3 regions of the Roseateles sp. T103 genome follow, and region 2 is predicted to be linked to each of the others. Evidence: predicted binding sites of a transcription regulator. Region 2 holds the regulator's gene; each other region holds the start of a gene.

Region 1 (6,458 bases), on a different contig from region 2:
CGAACCCAGTCTCTTGAGCAGCCACGCCCCCCGTTTCATCAGCTTCGAAGGCATCGACGGTGCCGGCAAGTCCACCCACATCCAGCGCCTGATCGAGCGCTTCACCGCGCGCGGCGCCGAGGTGGTCAGCACCCGCGAACCCGGCGGCACCGAGCTGGCCGAGGCCCTGCGCGGGCTGTTCCTGCATGCCGCGATGGACGGCCTGACCGAGGCGCTGCTGGTCTTCGCCGGCCGCCGCGACCATCTGCTGAAAGTCATCGAACCGGCGCTGGCCGCCGGCAAGACCGTCGTTTGCGACCGCTTCACCGATGCCACCTTCGCTTACCAGGGCTTCGGCCGCGGCATGGACCTGGCGGTGCTCGGCACGCTGGAGCAGTGGGTGCAAAAGGGCCGGCAGCCGGACCTGACGCTGTGGTTCGACCTCCCGGCCGAGATGGCTGCACAGCGCCGCGCCGCCGCGCGCGAGGCCGACCGCTTCGAGCAGCAGGACCTGGACTTTTTCGAGCGCGTGCGTGCCGGCTACGCCGCCCGCGCTGCGGCAGCACCGCAGCGCTTCGCGCGCATCGACGCCAGCCTGAGCGTCGAGCAGGTGGCAGCGCAGATCGACGCGGTGCTGGAGGCGCGCGGATGGTAGCTGCCGAAGGTCGCCTGCCGCTGCCCTGGCTGGCCGAGCCGCTGCGCCTGGCCCTGGCCACCGGCCGCTCGCATGCGCTGCTGGTGCAGGGGCCGCAGGGCGTGGGCCAGTTCGAGCTGGGCCTGCTGCTGGCGCAGTCCTGGCTGTGCGAGTCCCCGCTCGACGGGGGCCAGGCCTGTGGGCGCTGCGCCAGCTGCCATCTGTTCCAGTCGCATACGCACCCAGACTTCCATCTGCTGTTGCCCGAGGCGCTGCGCGAAGCGCTGGGCTGGGACGCCGACGAAGGAGAGGGCGCCACGGCGAAGGAGAGCAAGACCAAGCCCAGCCGCGAGATCAAGGTCGACGCGATCCGCCAGATGCTGGCCTTCGCGCAGGCCACCTCGGCCCGCGGCCGCGCCAAGGTCGTGCTGCTGCATCCGGCCGAGGCGTTGAACACCGTGGCCGCGAATGCGCTGCTGAAGACGCTGGAGGAGCCGGCCGGCCAGCTGCGCTTCGTGCTTTCCTGCAGCGCGCCGCAGAGCCTGCTGCCGACGATACGCAGCCGCTGCCAGCCGCTGCCGCTGGCGCTGCCGGCGCAAGCCGCCGCGCTGGCCTGGCTGAAGGAGCAGGGCGTCGAGCAGGCCGAGGTGCTGCTGCAGGCCGCCGGCGGCCGTCCGCAGCAGGCGCTGGAGTGGCATCAGGACGGGCTGAAGGCCGCCAGCTGGCTGCAGCTGCCGGCACGCATTGCGCGCGGCGAGTTCGCCGCGGTCAGCGACTGGCCGGTGCCGCGTGCCATCGACGCGTTGCAGCGCCTCTGCCACGACCTGCTGCGCCGCGCGCATGGCACGGCGCCCAGCTACTTTGCGGTCGAAAGCCTGCCGACCCCGGCCAGCGCCGAGCCGCTGCTGGCCTGGTCGCGTGCTTTGCAGCAGGCGGCCCGGCACGAAGACCATCCGCTCAACGCCGGCCTGCTGCTCGAGTCGCTGGTGCTGCAGGGGGAGCAGGCGCTGCAGCAGGCCAGCCCGCGTGGCGCCGCCGCCGCAGCGCGCCGGCCGAGCTGAAACCAGATGTGATTGAGCCGGCTTGACCGGGCATTTGTGCCGGCAGGGGGCTTGAGCCTTTCGCTACACTGCCTGCCACCATGAGCGAGTTGCCCGCCAAATCACAGGCCGCCGCGTTGGTCGGCGCCGTGCCGGCCACGGCTTCGGCCGGCGCGCGCCCCAGCGTCATCCAGCTGGTCTTTCGCGACAAGACGGCGCTCTATGCCGCCTACATTCCGCTGTTCGCTGAAGGTGGCCTGTTCGTGCCGACCAACCGCGACTACCGCCTGGGCGAGGACATCTATCTGCTGCTGCAGCTGCCCGACGATCCGGCGCGCTATCCAGTGGCTGGCAAGGTGGGCTGGATCACGCCACCCAATGCCTCGGGTGGCCGCACACAGGGCGTCGGGGTGCGCTTCCCGGTGGACGAGAAGACCCGCCAGATCAAGCTGAAGATCGAGGAACTGCTGGGTACGACGATCTCGTCGGCCAAGCCCACGCAGACGATCTGACCGAGCCGCCGGGCGTCTGGCCCGGTGATGCGTTTTCCATTCCAAACATGTTCATCGATTCCCACTGCCACCTGAGCTTCCCCGAGCTCGCCGCCAGCCTGCCTCAGCAGCTGGAGGCCATGCAGGCCGCACATGTCGAAGCCGCGCTATGCATCTGCACGACGATGGAAGAGTTTCCCCAGGTGCGCGCGCTGGCCGAGGGCCATCAGCAGCTCTGGGCGACGGTGGGCGTGCATCCGGACAACGAGGATGTCCACGAGCCGACGATCGACGAGTTGGTCGCCGCTGCCGCACATCCCAAGGTGCTGGCCATCGGCGAGACCGGGCTGGACTACTACAGGCTCAACGGCCGCAGCGTCGCCGACATGGAGTGGCAGCGCGAGCGCTTCCGCACCCATATCCGCGCGGCCAAGCTGGCTGCCAAGCCGCTGGTGATCCACACGCGCAGCAGCGCGGCAGATACGCTGCAGCTGCTGAAGGAAGAGGGCGGCGAGCAGGCCGGCGGTGTGTTCCATTGCTTCACCGAAGACCTGGCGGTGGCGCAGGCGGCGGTCGAACTAGGCTTCTACGTCTCCTTCTCCGGCATCCTCACCTTCAAGAACGCGCAAACCATCCGCGATGTGGCGCTGGCGCTGCCGCTGGAACGCATCCTCATCGAGACCGACAGCCCCTATCTCGCTCCTGTACCTTACCGCGGCAAGACCAACAGCCCAGCCTATGTGCCGCATGTGGCGGCCTGCCTGGCCGAGCTGCGCGGCCTGAGCGTCGAAGCTGTCGGCGAAATCACCAGCGCGAACTGCCGACGACTGTTTCGCATGTCATGAAAAACCCGGCGGTCAAGCACAGGCGGACGGCGATGCTTAAGCAGCTGGGTGTCTGCTTGCTGGTGGGCAGCATGCTGACCAGCCTGTGCGCTCACGCAGGACCAGCCGAGCAGGAGTTGCTGCACGCAGCGAGCAATGACAACGGTCGTCATCTGATGGTGTTGATGTTGAGGGGCGTGGACCCGAATACGCGCAACGACAAGCGCCAGACCGCCCTGCATCTGGCCTTGAAGAACGATGCGAACTCCGCGGTTCAGACGCTGCTTCTGTACCCGGCGTTGGATGTCAATGCGGTGAACCAGGACGGCGAAACGCCGCTGATGCTGGCCGCAATCAAGGGCCGGCTCGACTGGGCGCAGGAACTGGTCAGGCGTGGTGCTCTGATCAACGAGGGCGGCTGGAATCCATTGCACTATGCCGCCGCTGGCCCGACGCCTGCCTTGGTGTCGTGGTTGCTCGCGCAGGGTGCCGAGGTGAATGCGGCTTCGCCCAACGGCACGACGGCGCTGATGATGGCGGCGGGCTATGGCCAGATCGACAGCGTCTCGGTGCTGCTCAAGGCCGGTGCCGATCGCACCCTGCGCAATGAGCGCGGGTTGGATGCGGCGGAGTTCGCCCGCCGCGCCGGCCGCGACGAGCTTGCCGCAATGCTGGCTGGCAACAAACGTCGCTGAGCCGGCGGCGACCGCGCCGAATTGCCTGGCGCCCGCAGCAGCGGCGTAGGAATCCGACTGACAAGCTTGCGGCCGACAGCAGCAACGCAATGCTTGGTCTCAGGCCGACTTCAGCCACAAGGGCTGCCGGCCTACAGTGGACTCGTACCGTTTCAAGCGGCAAGGAGCCACTGACATGCGCCATCTGTACCACGCCGAAAATCCCTTTGCGATGTTGCTCGATCCGGAGCGCATCACCCGCGAAGTCGAGGCCTCGGATCGCCTGAAGCGGCTGCAGCGTCGCGTGTGCCGCCCACTGGACAAGCCGCTGATCGCCGTGCGCAGATCCAACGCCGCCATCAGCAGCGATCTCGACCAGGATGCCTACGACGCACTGGTCGACGCCAGCATCGACGAAGACGAGCGTCTGGACGATTGAGCCCGCATCGTTGGCGTCATCGCGGCCTCACATAATATCGACAATGTGTATTATGTGAACCACCGGAATGACATGGTTTAGCTGACTTGCATCAAGACCGCCACGCCCCGGCATCGCAGAATCTGCTCGCCTGACGTGCCGGCCAGGCCAACGCTTTCAAGCAGTACGTGCAGCGATGCAGCCGGCCAGCTTGGAGCCCTGACCATGTCTGTCTACCAACGAATCCTCGTTCCCATCGACGGCAGCGCGACCGCCGATCACGCGCTTGGCGAAGCCCTCAAGCTGGCCGCTGACCAAAGCGCGACGCTTTGCGTGCTGCATGTGCTGGACGACTTCCCGCTCTACGGCGAAATGGCCGTGACGCCCGGCTACCAGCAAACCCTGGAGCTACTGCGCAAGTATGGCGAGGACACGCTGGCCAAGGCCACGCACAAGGCGCGCCTATCCAACGTCGCGGTCGAGACCGTGCAGTCCGAGGCGATCGGCCGCAGAGTCGCCGATGTCATCGTCGAACAGGCTGTCGCGCAGAAATGCCAGCTGATCGTCATCGGCACGCACGGCCGGCGCGGCTTCAGCCGCGCGCTGCTGGGCAGTGACGCGGAACTGGTGCTGCGAGAAGCACCGGTGCCGGTACTGATGATCAAGTACCAAGCGCCAGCCGCCTGAGGACAAGCGCCATGGCCGCCCCCGACGAAGTGATCCGCAAGACGCCGGCCGCTTCGGCAGTGGCGCCGAACATGGCTGACTATGTCGAAGCACGGCGCGACTTCGACTGGCAGGCAATACGCCGCGAGCTCGAATCGCCACCTTCGAGCTGCGGCATCAACATCGCCGACATCGCCCTCGATCGCCAGCTGCGCCTCGGCCATGGCGACAAGACCGCGCTGCGCTGGCGTGGCAAGACCGCCGACCGCAGCCGCAGCATCAGCTATGCCGAGCTGGCTGCGCTGACCAACCGCTTCGCCAATGTGCTGGAAGGCCTTGGCCTGCAGCCAGGCGACCATGTTTTCCTGCTCAGCGGCCGCATCCCCGAGCTGCACGTCGCGATGCTCGGCGCGCTCAAGGCGCGTTGCGTAGTCACGCCGCTGTTCTCCGCCTTCGGCCCCGAGCCCATTGCGACGCGCATGGAGATCGGCCAGTGCCGGCTGCTGGTCACCACCAGCTCGCTGTACCGCAAGAAGATCGCCGCGATGCGGCCCACGCTGCAGACCCTGCAGCAGGTGCTGCTCGTGCGCGACGACGAACAGCCGCTGCCCGAAGACACGCTCGACCTGCAGGCCTTGCTCGATGCCGCGAGCGCCGACTACCGCATCCAGCCCACCGATGCCGAGACGCCGTCGCTGCTCCATTTCACCAGCGGCACCACCGGCAAGCCCAAGGGCGCGCAGCATGTGCACGGCGCCATCGTCGCCCATGTGGCCACCGGCCGGCTCGCGCTGGACCTGCACGACAACGACGTCTACTGGTGCACGGCCGATCCCGGCTGGGTGACCGGCACCTCCTACGGCGTCCTCGCGCCGCTGGCGCTGGGCGTCACGCTGTTGGTCGACGAAGCCGAGTTCGAGGCCGAGCGCTGGTACACGCTGCTGGAGCAGGAGCAGGTCAGCGTCTGGTACACCGCGCCGACGGCCGTGCGCATGATGATGCGTGCCGGCGCCGCCGCCGCGCAGGCGCATGCCCACTCTGCCCTGCGCTTCATCGCCAGCGTCGGCGAGCCGCTGAATCCGCAGGCGGTGCGCTGGGGCGTCGAGGCCTTCGGCCTGCCTATCCACGACAACTGGTGGCAGACCGAGACCGGCGGCATCATGATCGCCAACTACGCCTGCATGGACATCCGCCCCGGCTCGATGGGCAAACCGATGCCGGGCATCACGGCCGCAGTGCTGCGTCGCCATGAGGACGGCACGGTCAGCGAGATCACCGAGCCCGATGTCGAGGGCGAGCTGGCGCTGAAAGTCGGCTGGCCCTCGATGTTCCGCGCCTATCTGAACGAGGAAGCGCGCTACAAGAAGTGCTTCGTCGGCGACTGGTACCTCAGCGGCGACCTGGCCCGCCGCGATGCCGATGGCTACTACTGGTTCGTCGGCCGCGCCGACGACATGATCAAGTCCTCGGGCCATCTGATCGGCCCCTTCGAGGTCGAGTCCGCGCTGATGGAGCACCCTGCCGTGCACGAGGCTGGCGTGATCGGCAAGCCCGAGCCGGTGATCGGCGAGATCGTCAAGGCCTTCGTTGCGCTCAAGCCTGGCGTCGAGGCCAGCGAGGCGCTCAAGCGCGAGCTGCTCGGCTTCGCGCGCCAGCGCCTGGGCGCAGCCGTCGCACCCAAGGAAATCTCCTTCACCGACAACCTGCCGAAGACGCGCAGCGGCAAGATCAT
Region 2 (6,458 bases):
ATGATCGTGTTGGTGCTGCTGACCGTGGCGGTCGGTGGCATCGTCGAGATCGTGCCGCTGTTCTTCCAGCGCTCGACCACTCAGGCGGTGGAGGGGCTCAAGCCTTACACGCCGCTGGAGTTGGCAGGTCGTGATGTCTACATCCGCGAAGGCTGCTATAACTGCCATTCGCAGATGATCCGCCCGTTCCGTGCCGAGACGCTGCGCTACGGCCACTACTCGACGGCAGGCGAGTTCGTCTACGACCACCCGTTCCAGTGGGGCTCCAAGCGCACCGGGCCTGACCTGCACCGCGTCGGTGGCAAGTACAGCGATGAATGGCATCGCATCCACCTGATCAATCCTCGCGATCTGGTGCCCGAGTCGAACATGCCTGCCTATCCCTGGCTGGCCGGTGCGGCACTGAATGCCGACGAGTTGGCGCCGAAGATGAAGGCGCTGCGCAAGGTCGGCGTGCCGTACAGCGATGCGGAAATCGACGGCGCTGCCGCGGCAGTGAAGGGCAAGACGGAAATGGACGCCGTCATCGCCTATCTGCAAGTGCTGGGCACCGCGGTGAAGTGACGAGGAGTTCTCATGGACGTCAATGAACTGAGATCCATCGTCACCGTGATCCTGCTGGTGATGTTCCTGGTCATCGTGGCCTGGACCTACAGCAAGAAGCGCGCGGCAAGCTTTGATGAATGCGCAGCCCTGCCGCTGCAAGACGACGAGCCGGCGGCCAGCAAGGCCGTGGCTGCGAGGAGCAAGCAATGAGTGATTTCATTTCGAATGGCTGGTCGGTCTTCGTGGCCGCTGCCACGGTCATCGGTCTGGTGCTGTGCCTGGTGCTGCTGATCATCGCCAGCCGCCGCAAGGTGATGGCTGACGACAACACCACCGGCCATGTCTGGGACGAGGACCTGAAGGAGATGAACAACCCGCTGCCACGCTGGTGGATGGGCCTGTTCGTGCTGACCGTGCTGTTCTCGGCGATCTATCTGGTGATGTATCCCGGTCTGGGCAGCCGTCAGGGCAGCTTGGGCTGGAGCAGCGCCGGCCAGTACAACGCCGAACAGGCCAAGGCCAATGCGGCTCTGTCCGAGGTCTACGGCAAGTTCGCCTCCATGTCGGCTGCCGATATGGCCAAGAACCCGCAGGCCATGGGTATCGGCGAGCGGCTGTTTGCCAACAACTGCGCCGGTTGCCACGGCTCCGACGCCAAGGGCTCCAAGGGTTTCCCGAACCTGACCGACAGCGACTGGCTGTATGGCGGCGCACATGAGGTGATCATTGAAACGATCAGCAAAGGCCGCACCGGCGTGATGCCGCCGATGGGTGCCGCACTGGGAGGTTCCGAGGATGTGCGCAATGTCGCGAACTATGTGCTGAGCCTGTCGGGCAGCCCGCACAACTCGATCGCCGCACAACTGGGTAAGGCCAAGTTCGGCGCCTGCGCTGCCTGCCATGGCGCAGATGGCAAGGGCAATCAGGCTCTGGGCGCGCCCAACCTGACCGACAAAATCTGGTTGCACGGCTGGGGCGAGGAGGCCGTCGTCGGCATCATCAATGCCGGCAAGAACAACATGATGCCGGCCCATGACAAGCGGCTCAGCGCCGACCAGATCCGCGTGCTGGCGGCCTATGTGTGGAGCTTGTCGCAGGGCGGCACTGCGCTCGCGTCCAACTGAGCTCGCTGAATGAGCAGTAGCAGCAAAGAGGGGGCCGCTGCGGCGGCCCCCGCCTCTGAGGACGCCGCAGTGCAGATGGTGTCCCTTTACCAGGCACAGAAGAAGATCTATGCGCGCGCCGTCACTGGCTGGTTCGCAACCTGGCGCTGGGCTCTGGTCTGGATCACGCAGCTGCTGTTCTACTGCCTGCCCTGGTTCGACTGGGGCAGCCGTCAGATCGTGCTCTTCGATCTGGCAGCGCGCCGTTTCTACATCTTCGGTCTGGTCCTGTATCCGCAGGACTTCATCTATCTCACGGCGCTGCTGCTGATTTCGGCCTACGCGCTGTTCCTCTTCACTGCCGTGGCCGGCCGCCTGTGGTGCGGCTATGCTTGCCCGCAGACGGTCTACACCGAGATCTTCATGTGGGTGGAGCGCAAGTTCGAAGGCGATCGCACCGCACGAATGAAGCTGGATGCGTCGCCGTGGAACGGCGAGAAGCTGCTGCGCAAGGGCGGCAAGCAACTGGCCTGGGTGGCTATCGCCTTGTGGACCGGCTTCACGTTCGTTGGCTACTTCACGCCAATCAAGACGCTGGCAGTCGAGGTGGCCGGCCTTGGACTCGGGCCCTGGGAGATGTTCTGGATCCTGTTCTACGGCTTCGCCACCTATGGCTTTGCCGGCCATATGCGCGAACAGGTCTGCAAGTACATGTGTCCCTATGCGCGCTTTCAGAGCGCGATGTTCGACAAGGACACACTGATCATCAGCTACGACGCCGAGCGCGGCGAGCCGCGCGGCTCGCGTAGCAAGAAAGCCGATCCCAAGGAACTCGGGCTCGGCTCCTGCATCGACTGTAATTTGTGCGTGCATGTCTGTCCGACCGGCATCGACATCCGCAAGGGCCTGCAGTACGAGTGCATTGGCTGTGCCGCCTGCGTCGATGTATGCGACAGCGTGATGGACAAGATGGGCTATGCCCGCGGACTGGTGCGCTACGACACCCAGAACGGGCTGTCGCAGCACCTCACTCGCAGCCAGGTGCTGCGCCGGATGTTCCGGCCGCGTGTTCTGATCTACACGTCCATACTGGTGGCCATCTGCGTGGCCGTGCTGACCAGTCTGTATCTGCGTACGCCGTTCAAGGTCGATGTGGTGCGCGATCGAGCGTCATTGGCGCGACTGGTCGAGGACGGCTACGTCGAGAATGTCTACCGGCTTCAGGTGATGAATGCGACCGAAGCTGGCCATCATTTCCGCATCACGGCCAGTGGCTTGCCTGGGCTGGTGACGAGCCGCCCGATCGAGCTGGATGTCGCGCCTGCCGAGGCCCGTTGGGTGTCGGTGGCTCTGCGCCTGCCGCCGGAGAGTGCTGCGCGTGCCGGTAGCGGCGCACATGAGATCCGCTTCCAGATCGAGCGGCGCGACCGGCCTGGTGTGGAGCCCGAGTACCGCATTGAAGAGAAGTCCACCTTTGTGGTGCCGCGCTGAACGAGCGCCCCGCACCCCAAGCTGACCGACAAGGAGATCGCGATGAGTGAGGCAGAGAAGAGCATGCAGCCCAAGCCCTGGTGGAACGAGCGCACCATGTGGCTGGTCGTCGGCGGTCCGCTCACCGTGGTGGTGGCGGGCTTTGTCACGCTGTTCATTGCGCTGCGCTACCCCGATCCTGTGCTCGACACCACGAGCCAGGCGGGCACGGCGGAAAAGGCCGGACCGGTGTCGATGCAACCGGCCGTCAAGGCCAGGAATCACGCCGCCACGGGTGGCCAGTGAGTGGCGCCATGCGGGAGGACCTCAGCGAAGTCCAGCCCCCGCCCAGTCCTCGCCGGCGGTTGCTGATGGTGGTGTTGTGGCCGTCGTTCATGATGGCCGGCGTGCTGGAGTTGCTGGTCTTCGCTCTCGTTGATCCCAGCGAGCTCGCGCACCTGGACAGACTGCAGCCGCTGCCCAACTCGGCGGTCTACACCGTCGCGTTTGTGCTGTTCTGGGCAATCGTGTCGCTTGGCGCAGGCATCTCGGTCTTGCTGGCTACATCGCCACCGGACGAAAAAGCGGGGGAGTGAGCGGGCGATCGAACGGCCTCCAAAGGCGGCAGTTCGCCGCCTCAGCTGTGCCCGCTGCAGCGGCGCAGGGGCTCGGGCCCAGCGCCCGGTGTCGAATCAGCAGGCGCTGCCGCTGTAGTTGACCAAGCGCTCGAGACCGGCCTGATCGACGATGGTGATCTGGCGCTGCTTGACTTCGAGCAGCCCCTCATCCTGGAAGCGCGAAAAGGTGCGGCTGACCGTCTCCAACTTCAGGCCGAGATAGCTGCCGATCTCCTCGCGCGTCATGCGCAGCACCAGGCTGGATGCGGAAAAGCCCCGCGCCTGAAGGCGCTGGGTGAGGTTGAGCAGGAAGGCGGCGAGTCGCTCCTCGGCTCGCATACTGCCCAGCAGCAGCATCACGCCATGGTCGCGCACGATCTCGCGGCTCATGATCTTGTGGAACTGATGCTGCAGGTCGGTGAACTCACGCGACAGGTTTTCCAGCTCGCTGAACGGGATCACGCAGACCTGCGAATCCTCCAGCGCGACGGCATCGCAAGAGTGTCGGTCGTTGCTGATGCCATCCAGACCGAGCAGCTCGCCAGCCATCTGGAAGCCCGTGACCTGATCACGCCCGTCTTCGGAAGAAACGCAGGTCTTGAAGAAGCCGGTTCGCACTGCATAGAGCGACTGGAAGGAGTCGCCGGCGCGGAACAGCGTGTCGCCCCGCGCCACGCTGCGGCGTGTCGCCACCAGGGCATCAAGTTGCTCCAGGTTGCTCTTGGACATGCCCACCGGCAGGCAAAGCTCGCGCAGATTGCAGCTCGAGCAGGCCACCTTGAAAGGCTCGATCTTGATGGGTGGAATCTGAGTCATGCTGCGCATTATGTTCTTGCCTCCACAAGGCGCCTGGTTGACCTCTGGTTCGGCGTTGGCTGCAGCTGTAGTCGGGCTAGTGAACATGATGCTCCTCAAAACGCAGAGCATTGTTGCCGTCCCTATGCGGGCCAAGCTTGACCAAGGTCAACGGGCGCTGGGCCGAGCTTGGCACAGTCTCGGCCATGGCTGCAAGTACTACAGAGATCCCCGCTGGCATCGATGAGGAGCTGTTGCGTCGCTTTGACGTCCCTGGTCCACGCTACACCTCCTACCCGACGGCCGATCGATTCGTTGAGGCCTTCACCGTCGAGCAGTACGAGCAGGCGCTGTCGCAGCGCGCCGGCGGCTCGCAGGTGGGCGGCGGCGCTCCGCTGTCTTTGTACGTGCACATCCCTTTCTGCGAATCGGTGTGCTACTACTGCGCGTGCAACAAGGTCATCACCAAGCATCATGAGCGTGCTGCCGAGTATCTGCAGGCGCTGAGCACCGAGATGACGCTCACCCGAGCGCGCCTGGGCCGGCAGGAAACGGTGTCGCAGCTCCATCTGGGGGGGGGGTCGCCTACCTTCCTCAGCGATGCTGAACTGGCGGGCTTGATGCACGAGATCCATGGTCACTTCAGGCTGGCACCAGGAGCCGAGGTCTCGATCGAAGTCGATCCGCGCACGGTCAGCCATGCTCGACTGGCACATTTGCGCAGCCTGGGCTTCAATCGGCTCAGCTTCGGAGTGCAGGACTTCGATGCCGACGTTCAGAAGGCGGTCCACCGGGTGCAGAGCTTCGACAGCGTCGCGACTTTGATGCAGGAGGCGCGTGCACTCGGCTTCGAGTCCACCAACGTCGACCTCATCTATGGTCTGCCGCAGCAGACGCCGGACTCCTTCGCGCGCACGATCGCGCAGGTCGCTGGCCTCAGGCCGGATCGGATCGCGCTGTATGGGTATGCGCATTTGCCGCAACGCTTCAAGCCGCAACGGCGCATCGATGCCAGCAAGCTACCCGTGGCCGCTGACAAGCTACACATGCTCTCAGCAGCGATCAGCGGCTTTCTGGGGCATGGCTACAGCTACATCGGAATGGATCACTTTGCCTTGCCCAACGATCCGCTTGCTGTTGCCAAGCGGCAAGGCCGCCTGCATCGGAATTTTCAAGGCTACAGCACCCAGCCTGACTGCGATCTGATCGGGCTGGGGGTGTCGTCCATCGGCCGCGTCGGCGCCACTTACAGCCAGAATGCCAAGACCCTGCCCGAGTACTACGACGCGCTGCGCCAGGGGCAGTTGCCCATTCAACGCGGCTTGGCGCTCAATCGCGATGACCTGCTGCGTCGCGCGGTGATCATGGCCTTGATGTGCCAGGGGCGGGTCGAGTTCGAGTCGATCGAACTGGCGCACTTGATCAAGGTGCGGGACTACTTTCACAAGGAGTTGGAGCAACTGCGCCAGTTGGAAGAGGCCGGCTTGGTGGAGTTGCTGCCCGCCTCGATCGAAGTGACAGCCAAGGGCTGGTTCTTCGTGCGTGCCGTGGCCATGGTGTTTGACCGTTATCTGCAGGCGGATCGCACGCGGGAGAAGTTTTCCCGCATCATTTGACAATGGATATTGCACTCGCAGGCTCTGCGCTGCTGATGGGTTTGGCTGGGGCGCCTCATTGCCTTGCCATGTGCGGTCCAGCGTGCGCCGGGCTGACGCATGGCGAACGTCGGGCGCAGCTGAGCCTCCATTTAGGAAGGCTGTTCAGCTATGCGGTGGGCGGTGCTGTCGCTGCGGCAAGCGTCGGCTTGATTGCCGACTTTGGCAAGGCCGCTGCCGTGTTGCGGCCGCTGTGGGTACTCGTCCACATGGCAGCGCTGATGTTGGGCATCTATCTGCTCTGGCGTGGTCGCCAGCCCGCCTGGATAGAG
Region 3 (6,458 bases), on a different contig from region 2:
TGCGCCGCGCCAGGCCGATCGACGATCAGCGTGCGCGGCGGCAGCTCGCTGGGCTGCAGGCGCCGACGCTCGGGCAAGGGCTGCGTGCCCGGGCGCCAGTCGCCGAACTGCCGCAGGGCCAGGCTGCGCGCCTCGTCGAGATCGATGTCGCCGGCCAGCACCAGCACGCAGGCATCGGGCCGCACGCGGCGCTGCTGCTCGAGCAAATCACGTCGCGTCAGTCGCGCCAGGCCGGCAGCCCCCGGCAACAAGCCGGAAGCGCCGGCGCCCCAGTGCAGCCGCCGGGCCAGCAGCGGCGCCAACTGGGCCGCGTCGTCGAGCTGCTGACGGCGCGCGTCGAGCAGTTCCTCGCGGCCGCGTTCGATCTCCTCGGGCGCCAGCATGGGCTGCAGCAGCAGATCTCCCAGCAGGGCCAGCGCCTCGTCCAGCGCCGGCCGCGCCACCGTCAGTCCGAGGCTGCCGGCCTCGGCCAGGGTCTCCACCTCCAGCGTGGCGCCCAGGCTCTCGGCCGCAAAGGCGATGTCGTCGGAGCTATTGGGTTCGCCATCGCGCAGCACACCGCGGCTGGCCACCAGCAGGTGCAAGCGTGCCAGCCCCATCCTGGCTTCGTCATCGCCCAGGCTGCCGGCTGCGGTAAGCAGCAGCCGCACGCTGACCAGCGGCACGCCGCGGCGCGGCGCGACCAGCACGCGCAGGCCATTGGGCAGCACCGTCTCCCCGAGTTCAGGCTGCAGCAGCGGCAGCGCCGGCCCGGGCGCCGGCGGACGATCGAAGCCCTGTGCCCGCAGCGGCAGCGCGGCGCTGGCCAGCAGCGCGGCCAGCCAGCGGCGCCGGCTCGGCAGCAAGGCCGGGTTGCTCATGTGCTGGCTCCGGTCCTGCGCGGCTCGTAGAGCACGCCGACGCGCGGCGCCTGCAGCAGCCAGCGCTGCACCGCACGCTGGACCTCGGCCGCACCGATGCGCTGCGAGGCGGCGAGCTCGGCATCAGCGGCCAGCGCATCGCCGCGCAACAGCAGGGATTCGCCCAGCACCAGCGCACGGCCCTCAGCGGTCTCGCGCGCCGCGAGCGCCTGCACCAGCAGCTGTGCGCGCGCCTTGGCCAGCTCGCGTGGCGGCAGCGGCTCCTGCGCCAGGCGCTGGATCTCGCGGTACAGCGCGCCGGCCAGAGCCTCGGGGCTGCTGCGGGCGCCATCGGCGCCGATCGCATGCGCGACGATCAGGCCGGCCTCGGCATTGAGCATCAGCTCGAAACCGGTGCTTTGCGCCAGACGCTGGCGATAGCTCAGCCGGTCGGCCAGCCGCGCGGTCTCGCCCTGGCCCAGCAGCGCCGCCGCCATACGCAATGCCGCGCCGTCGGCATGTGCCGCCGGCGGCCCCTGCCAGAGCAGCGCGGCTGCGGGCTGGGCGCCGCGCGGTGCGCTGAGGCGATGCACGCTGTCGCGCTCGAGACGGGGTTCGCTGGCCGCTGCGGCCGGCAAGGCTTCGCTCCCCGCAGGAATGCTGCCGAAGTAATGGTCGACCCAGCGGTCCAGCTGCCCCGCATCGAACCGCCCCGCGACGACGAGCACTGCGTTGTCCGGCCGGTAGTGCCGCGCATGGAAGGCGCGCACCTCTGCCAGTGTGGCGGCTTCCAGGTCGACCAGCTCGCCGATCACCGGGCGCCGGTAGCCGTGCTGCTGGTAACCCAGCCCGGGCAGCGCATGGAACAGCGGGCCGTAGGGATCGCCCAGCACGCGCTGGCGCAGCTCCTCCTTGACCACCTCGCGCTCGCTGTCCAGGCTGGCCTGGCTGACATCCAGATTGGCCATGCGTTCGGCCTCGGCCCACAGCAGCGGCTCCAGCTGACTGGCCGGCACCTGGCTGTGGAACACCGTCATGTCCGCCGTCGTGAAGGCGTTGTTGCTGCCGCCGACGTCCTCAGTCAGGCGGTCGATCTGCTCGGCCGCCATATGGCGCGTGGCCTTGAACATCAGGTGCTCGAACAGATGCGCGAAACCGCTGCGCCCCTGCGGATCGTTCTTGCCACCGACGCGGTACCAGAGCTGCACCGCGACGGTGTTGCCCAGCGGCTCGGCATCGGCCAGCGTCAGCAGGCGCAGGCCGTTGGCCAGGCGGCGCTCGCGTGGCGCCAGCGCCGGCAGCAGTGGCAGCGCAAGAGGCGCCGCATGAGCCAGACCCAGGCTGCCAGCACCCGGCAGCATGCCAGCCAGCGCCACCGCCACGCCGGCCTGCAGCCAGCCGCGCCGCTGCGATGGCAGCACTGCCGGGGAATGCCTGTCGATGATGGCGCCGCGACCTCCTCTCATGGCCGCCAGCATAAGCGCCAGCACCATGCACCCGCGCCGCGCTGATGCGCGCTGTCGACACCGCTTGCCGGGACGGCGCCGCCGTGCATGCTGACAGGTGCTGTCAGCAGACGGCGAACAGACTGGCGGCATCGACATCGACGCCCCCCGAGGAGACCCCGATGACCGGCCACCCGACGCCGCAGCGCGATCCGCTGTCGCACCACCTGCTGACCATGGCCTACAACAATGCCTGGGCCAACGAGCGCCTGCTGCATGCCTGCGCCGCGCTGAGCTCCGAGGACTTCGTCGCCCGGCGCACGAGCTTCTTCCCGTCGCTGCGCGCGACCCTGAACCACAACCTCTGTGTCGACTGGTTCTACCTCGAGGCGCTGGAGCGCGAGCTGCGCGGCGATCCGCCCGATCCCGACTGTTACCGCTTCTTCGCCGAGCCTGAGCCCATGGCCGACTGCGCCACGCTGCATGCCGCCCAGCGCGCGGCCGACCAGCGCCTGATCGCCTACTGTGCCGCACAGCATGACGCCGAGCTGCAGCGCCCGGTGACGATAGACCGCCCCGGACGGCCCCAGCAGGACACGCGGCTGCGCCTGCTGGCCCATCTGTTCGAGCACCAGATCCACCACCGCGGCCAGGCCCATGCCATGCTCGCCGGCACCGCGGTGAAGCCGCCGCAGCTCGACGAATTCTTCTGCGCCGGCGAGGCGCATCTGCGCGCGCCGGAGTTCGCCCGCCTGGGCTGGACCGAAGAGGCGATCTGGAACACCTGAGCAACCGGGAGCCGCCATGCAATTCGCCTACACCATCGCCTACGTGGCCGACGTCGCCGCGTCGCTTGACTTCTTCGAACGCGCCTTCGGCCTGCAGCGCCGCTTCCTGCACGAGTCGGGCGGCTACGGCGAGCTGGAGACCGGCGCCACGGCACTGGCCTTCGCGCAGCACGAGGTCGCGCTCGGCAATCTGGGCCAGGCCTACGCGCCGCTGGATGCGGTCCGCCGCCCGCCCGGCATCGAGATCGGCCTGGCCTGCGCCGATGTGAACGCCGCCTACCAGCAGGCGCTCAGTGCCGGCGCCCAGGCGCTGCTGCCGCCGACGACCAAGCCCTGGGGCCAGACCGTCGCCTATGTGCGCTGCCCCGATGGCTGCCTGGTGGAGCTGTGCACGCCCATGGCGTGAGGACGCGGCCAGCCTGCCGGCCGCTTCTGAGCTGGATCAACGCTTTGCGTTTTCGATGCGGAGGCTTCCGGCAGCTTGCGCGAACGCAAGCGCGCGCGAGCCAGAAAGGCGCCGAATAGGCGCGTCGCAATGATGGAGCGAGAAATGCAAGCTCTCCAAGTCCTGTTCGGTTCCGATGTCGGTCTGATGAGTCTGGCGGTGATCGCCATCACCTTGGGCATGGGTGCCTTCTACCTGCGCTATTTCCTCAAGCACATGCATGAGGACGAAGCGCGCCAGAAGCAGTTGCAGCACTGAGTCAGAGTTCGCGCTCGAACAGCTTGTTCGCGTAGGCCGCGTCTTCAAAGTGGTAGACGCTGTCGCCGAGCAAGCGGTAATCGCAGCGCGGATAAAAGGCCAGCGCCCGCTGATTGCCGGCCCACGCGGTGAGCCATAGGCGCTGCGCGCCTAGCTGGCGCGCCTGCACCTCGGCAGCGCGCAACAGCGTGCGGCCCCAGCCGCGGCCGGTGTAGCGCTGCTGCAGATAGAGCCGCTCGAGTTCGCACGCGGTCAGGCCGTCTTGCGGCAGCAGCTCATGCGTGGCCCCATGCAGCAACTGGGCGAAGCCGATCAAGGCCTCGGGCCGCTCGCGCAGCGAGGCAAGCACGAAGCACCGTCGCGCGTCGGCGAAAGCCTTGCCGAAGACCGCCGGCGTCAGCAGGGTCTGCACCTCGCGCGCCATCGCTAGGTCGGCGCCCTCGGTGGCATAGGTTTCCAGAAACACCTGGGTCGCCAGCGCGGCAAGCGCCGGCACATCCTCGGCCTGCGCCGGACGGAGACGCAAGGCCTGTGGCGATTCATTGCTGGCGTGCTCGTGCATGGGCGGCGATGGTAAGGCCTCACCTGCCGCACAATGGCACCCCATGCGCCGTGCCGACCGCCTGTTCCAGCTCGTCCAGCTGATCCGTGGACGCCGTCTGTCGACGGCGGACTTTCTTGCCGAGCGGCTGGAGGTCTCGCCGCGCACCGTCTATCGCGATGTCGCCGCGCTGCAGCAGCAGGGCGTGCCGATCGAGGGCGAGGCCGGCGTCGGCTACCGCATGCGCGCCGGCTTCGACCTGCCGCCGCTGATGTTCACCAAGGCCGAGGCACAGGCGCTGGTCGCAGTGGTGCGGCTGGCGCGACTGCAGCTGGACCGCGGACTGGCCGAGCCAGCCGAGGCCGCGCTGTCCAAGATCATGGCGGTGCTGCCGCCGGCCGCGCGTGCCGCGGCCGAGAGTCTGGCCGTCTATGCGCCGACGTCGGGCATGGATGCGGCGATGAGCGAGCGCCTGGCCCAGCTGCGCGAAGCCACCGAGAACCGCAGCAAGCTGCGCCTGCACTACCTGGATCTGGCCGGCGCCACGAGCGAGCGCATCGTGCGGCCGCTGGGTTGTTTCTTCTGGGGCCCGGTATGGACGGTGTCGGCCTGGTGCGAGCTGCGCGAGGACTTCCGCAGCTTCCGCGTCGACCGCATCCAGCGCCTGGAGGTGCTGGCCGAACGCTTCCGCGACGAGCCGGGCAAGACCCTGGCCGACCTGCAGCGCCGCGAGGCCGAGGAGCATCAGCGGCAGCAACAGCAAGAACAGCTCGCCCGCGCCACGGCCTGACGCCGCTTCGTTCGCCCCGCCGCATCGCTATGAGCAAGGCCGCCGCACCCAGCCCGGACCAGATCCAGCGCCTGCTGGCCCAGTACCCCGCCGTCGCCGCGCTGCCCACGCCGCTGCGCGATACCGTGCTGGCCGAGCATGCGGTGGCGCTGCAAGTGCCGGCCGGTGCGCTGCTGTTCAGCGAGGGCCAGCGCTGCCAAGGCTTTCCGATGGTGCTGACGGGCGAGGTGCGCGTCGCGCGCGGCGCGCCCAACGGCCGTTCGCTGGAGCTCTACCGCGTGCAGCGCGGCGAGCTCTGCGTCGCGTCGACCTCCTGCCTGTTCGGCCAGGCGGTGCTGGCCGCGCACGGCGTCAGCACCGAGCCCTGCGAGCTGGTCATGCTCGACCCGCAGGGCTTCGCGCTGTGGACCGCCGACGAGGGCTTGCGCCGCTATGTGTTCGGCATCTTTGCCGAGCGCATCGCCGACCTGATGGCACTGGCCGAAGCGGTGGCCTTCCAGCGCCTGGACCAGCGCCTGGCCAGCGCGCTGCTCGGCCACGGCATGGTGCTGCAGACCACGCACCAGCAGCTGGCCGACGAGCTGGGCACGGTGCGCGAGATCGTCACCCGGCTGCTCAAGCGCTTCGAGCGCGAAGGCTGGCTGACGCTGGGCCGCGAGCGCATAGCGATCCGCGACGCCGCGGCGCTGCGCGCCCTGGCCAGTGGCGGCTGACCCGCACTGAGCGACTGGCGGCGGTCGGCGCCGCTGTGTGACTGCAGTTACAGACGCCGGTCGCACGCGCTGCGACAGTGCCTGCACGGGCTGGAGGCAGCCCCGCCCAATCACTTCAAGGAGAAGCACATGAAGAGCAATGTCGGCGGCATCGACCGCATCCTGCGCATCGTCGTCGGTCTGGCGCTGATCGTCGCCGCAGTGACCGGCGCGGTGGGCGTCTGGGGCTATATCGGCATCGTGCCGCTGCTCACCGGCCTGTTCCGCTTCTGCCCCGCCTATCCGCTGCTGGGCATGAACACCTGCCCGATGAAGCAGGAGTAGGAAGCAGCAGCGCGGCTGCGCCGGCTCAGATCCGGCGCAGCAGGGCCGGCAGCGCGACCTGCACGCGCGACGCCGGCTGCTCCACCCAGCGATAGAACAGCGCGGCGGCCAGATTGCTCAGCGCCCAGGCGGCCAGCATCGCCAGCGGGCCGAACCAGGGATGCTCGGGGTCCTTGTGCTCGAACAGGGCGTTGACCAGCAGCAGCACCGAGAAGTGCACCAGGAACAGCGCATAGGACTGGGTGCCCAGCTTGTCGAGCAGCTGGGCCAGCCGCTCACCAAATTGCAGTGGCGGCCGCGCGGACAGGCTCCAGG

The links. Region 2 encodes FNR, which switches genes on or off when oxygen is low (the NO sensors DNR and NnrR bind a similar motif). Its sites were predicted from a motif close to TTGATNNNNATCAA; they were not measured.
Region 1: AC2EBS_RS04835 (universal stress protein) is a predicted target of FNR. The motif match lies at 4,163-4,176, and genes of this name have one in related genera.
Region 3: AC2EBS_RS10985 (DUF3149 domain-containing protein) is a predicted target of FNR. The motif match lies at 3,505-3,518, and genes of this name have one in related genera.

What each region holds. Positions count from the first base shown of each region.
Region 1 covers NZ_JBXVVS010000001.1:1,107,908-1,114,365, forward strand. Annotated here, with positions in the region: gene tmk (dTMP kinase) at 14-634, shown strand; gene holB (DNA polymerase III subunit delta') at 628-1,674, shown strand; gene AC2EBS_RS04815 (PilZ domain-containing protein) at 1,755-2,165, shown strand; gene AC2EBS_RS04820 (TatD family hydrolase) at 2,213-2,989, shown strand; gene AC2EBS_RS04825 (ankyrin repeat domain-containing protein) at 2,986-3,663, shown strand; gene AC2EBS_RS04830 (hypothetical protein) at 3,839-4,081, shown strand; gene AC2EBS_RS04835 (universal stress protein) at 4,286-4,747, shown strand; gene acsA (acetate--CoA ligase) at 4,759-6,458, shown strand, end outside.
Region 2 covers NZ_JBXVVS010000006.1:13,314-19,771, forward strand. Annotated here, with positions in the region: gene ccoO (cytochrome-c oxidase, cbb3-type subunit II) at 1-564, shown strand, start outside; gene AC2EBS_RS16165 (cbb3-type cytochrome oxidase subunit 3) at 577-756, shown strand; gene ccoP (cytochrome-c oxidase, cbb3-type subunit III) at 753-1,670, shown strand; gene ccoG (cytochrome c oxidase accessory protein CcoG) at 1,746-3,140, shown strand; gene AC2EBS_RS16180 (hypothetical protein) at 3,183-3,425, shown strand; gene AC2EBS_RS16185 (hypothetical protein) at 3,434-3,715, shown strand; gene fnr (fumarate/nitrate reduction transcriptional regulator Fnr) at 3,812-4,552, opposite strand; gene hemN (oxygen-independent coproporphyrinogen III oxidase) at 4,738-6,147, shown strand; gene AC2EBS_RS16200 (sulfite exporter TauE/SafE family protein) at 6,150-6,458, shown strand, end outside.
Region 3 covers NZ_JBXVVS010000003.1:158,000-164,457, reverse strand. Annotated here, with positions in the region: gene AC2EBS_RS11005 (M16 family metallopeptidase) at 1-860, opposite strand, end outside; gene AC2EBS_RS11000 (M16 family metallopeptidase) at 857-2,305, opposite strand; gene AC2EBS_RS10995 (DinB family protein) at 2,467-3,072, shown strand; gene AC2EBS_RS10990 (VOC family protein) at 3,089-3,478, shown strand; gene AC2EBS_RS10985 (DUF3149 domain-containing protein) at 3,623-3,775, shown strand; gene AC2EBS_RS10980 (GNAT family N-acetyltransferase) at 3,777-4,337, opposite strand; gene AC2EBS_RS10975 (helix-turn-helix transcriptional regulator) at 4,381-5,106, shown strand; gene AC2EBS_RS10970 (Crp/Fnr family transcriptional regulator) at 5,136-5,819, shown strand; gene AC2EBS_RS10965 (YgaP family membrane protein) at 5,949-6,143, shown strand; gene AC2EBS_RS10960 (acyltransferase family protein) at 6,169-6,458, opposite strand, start outside.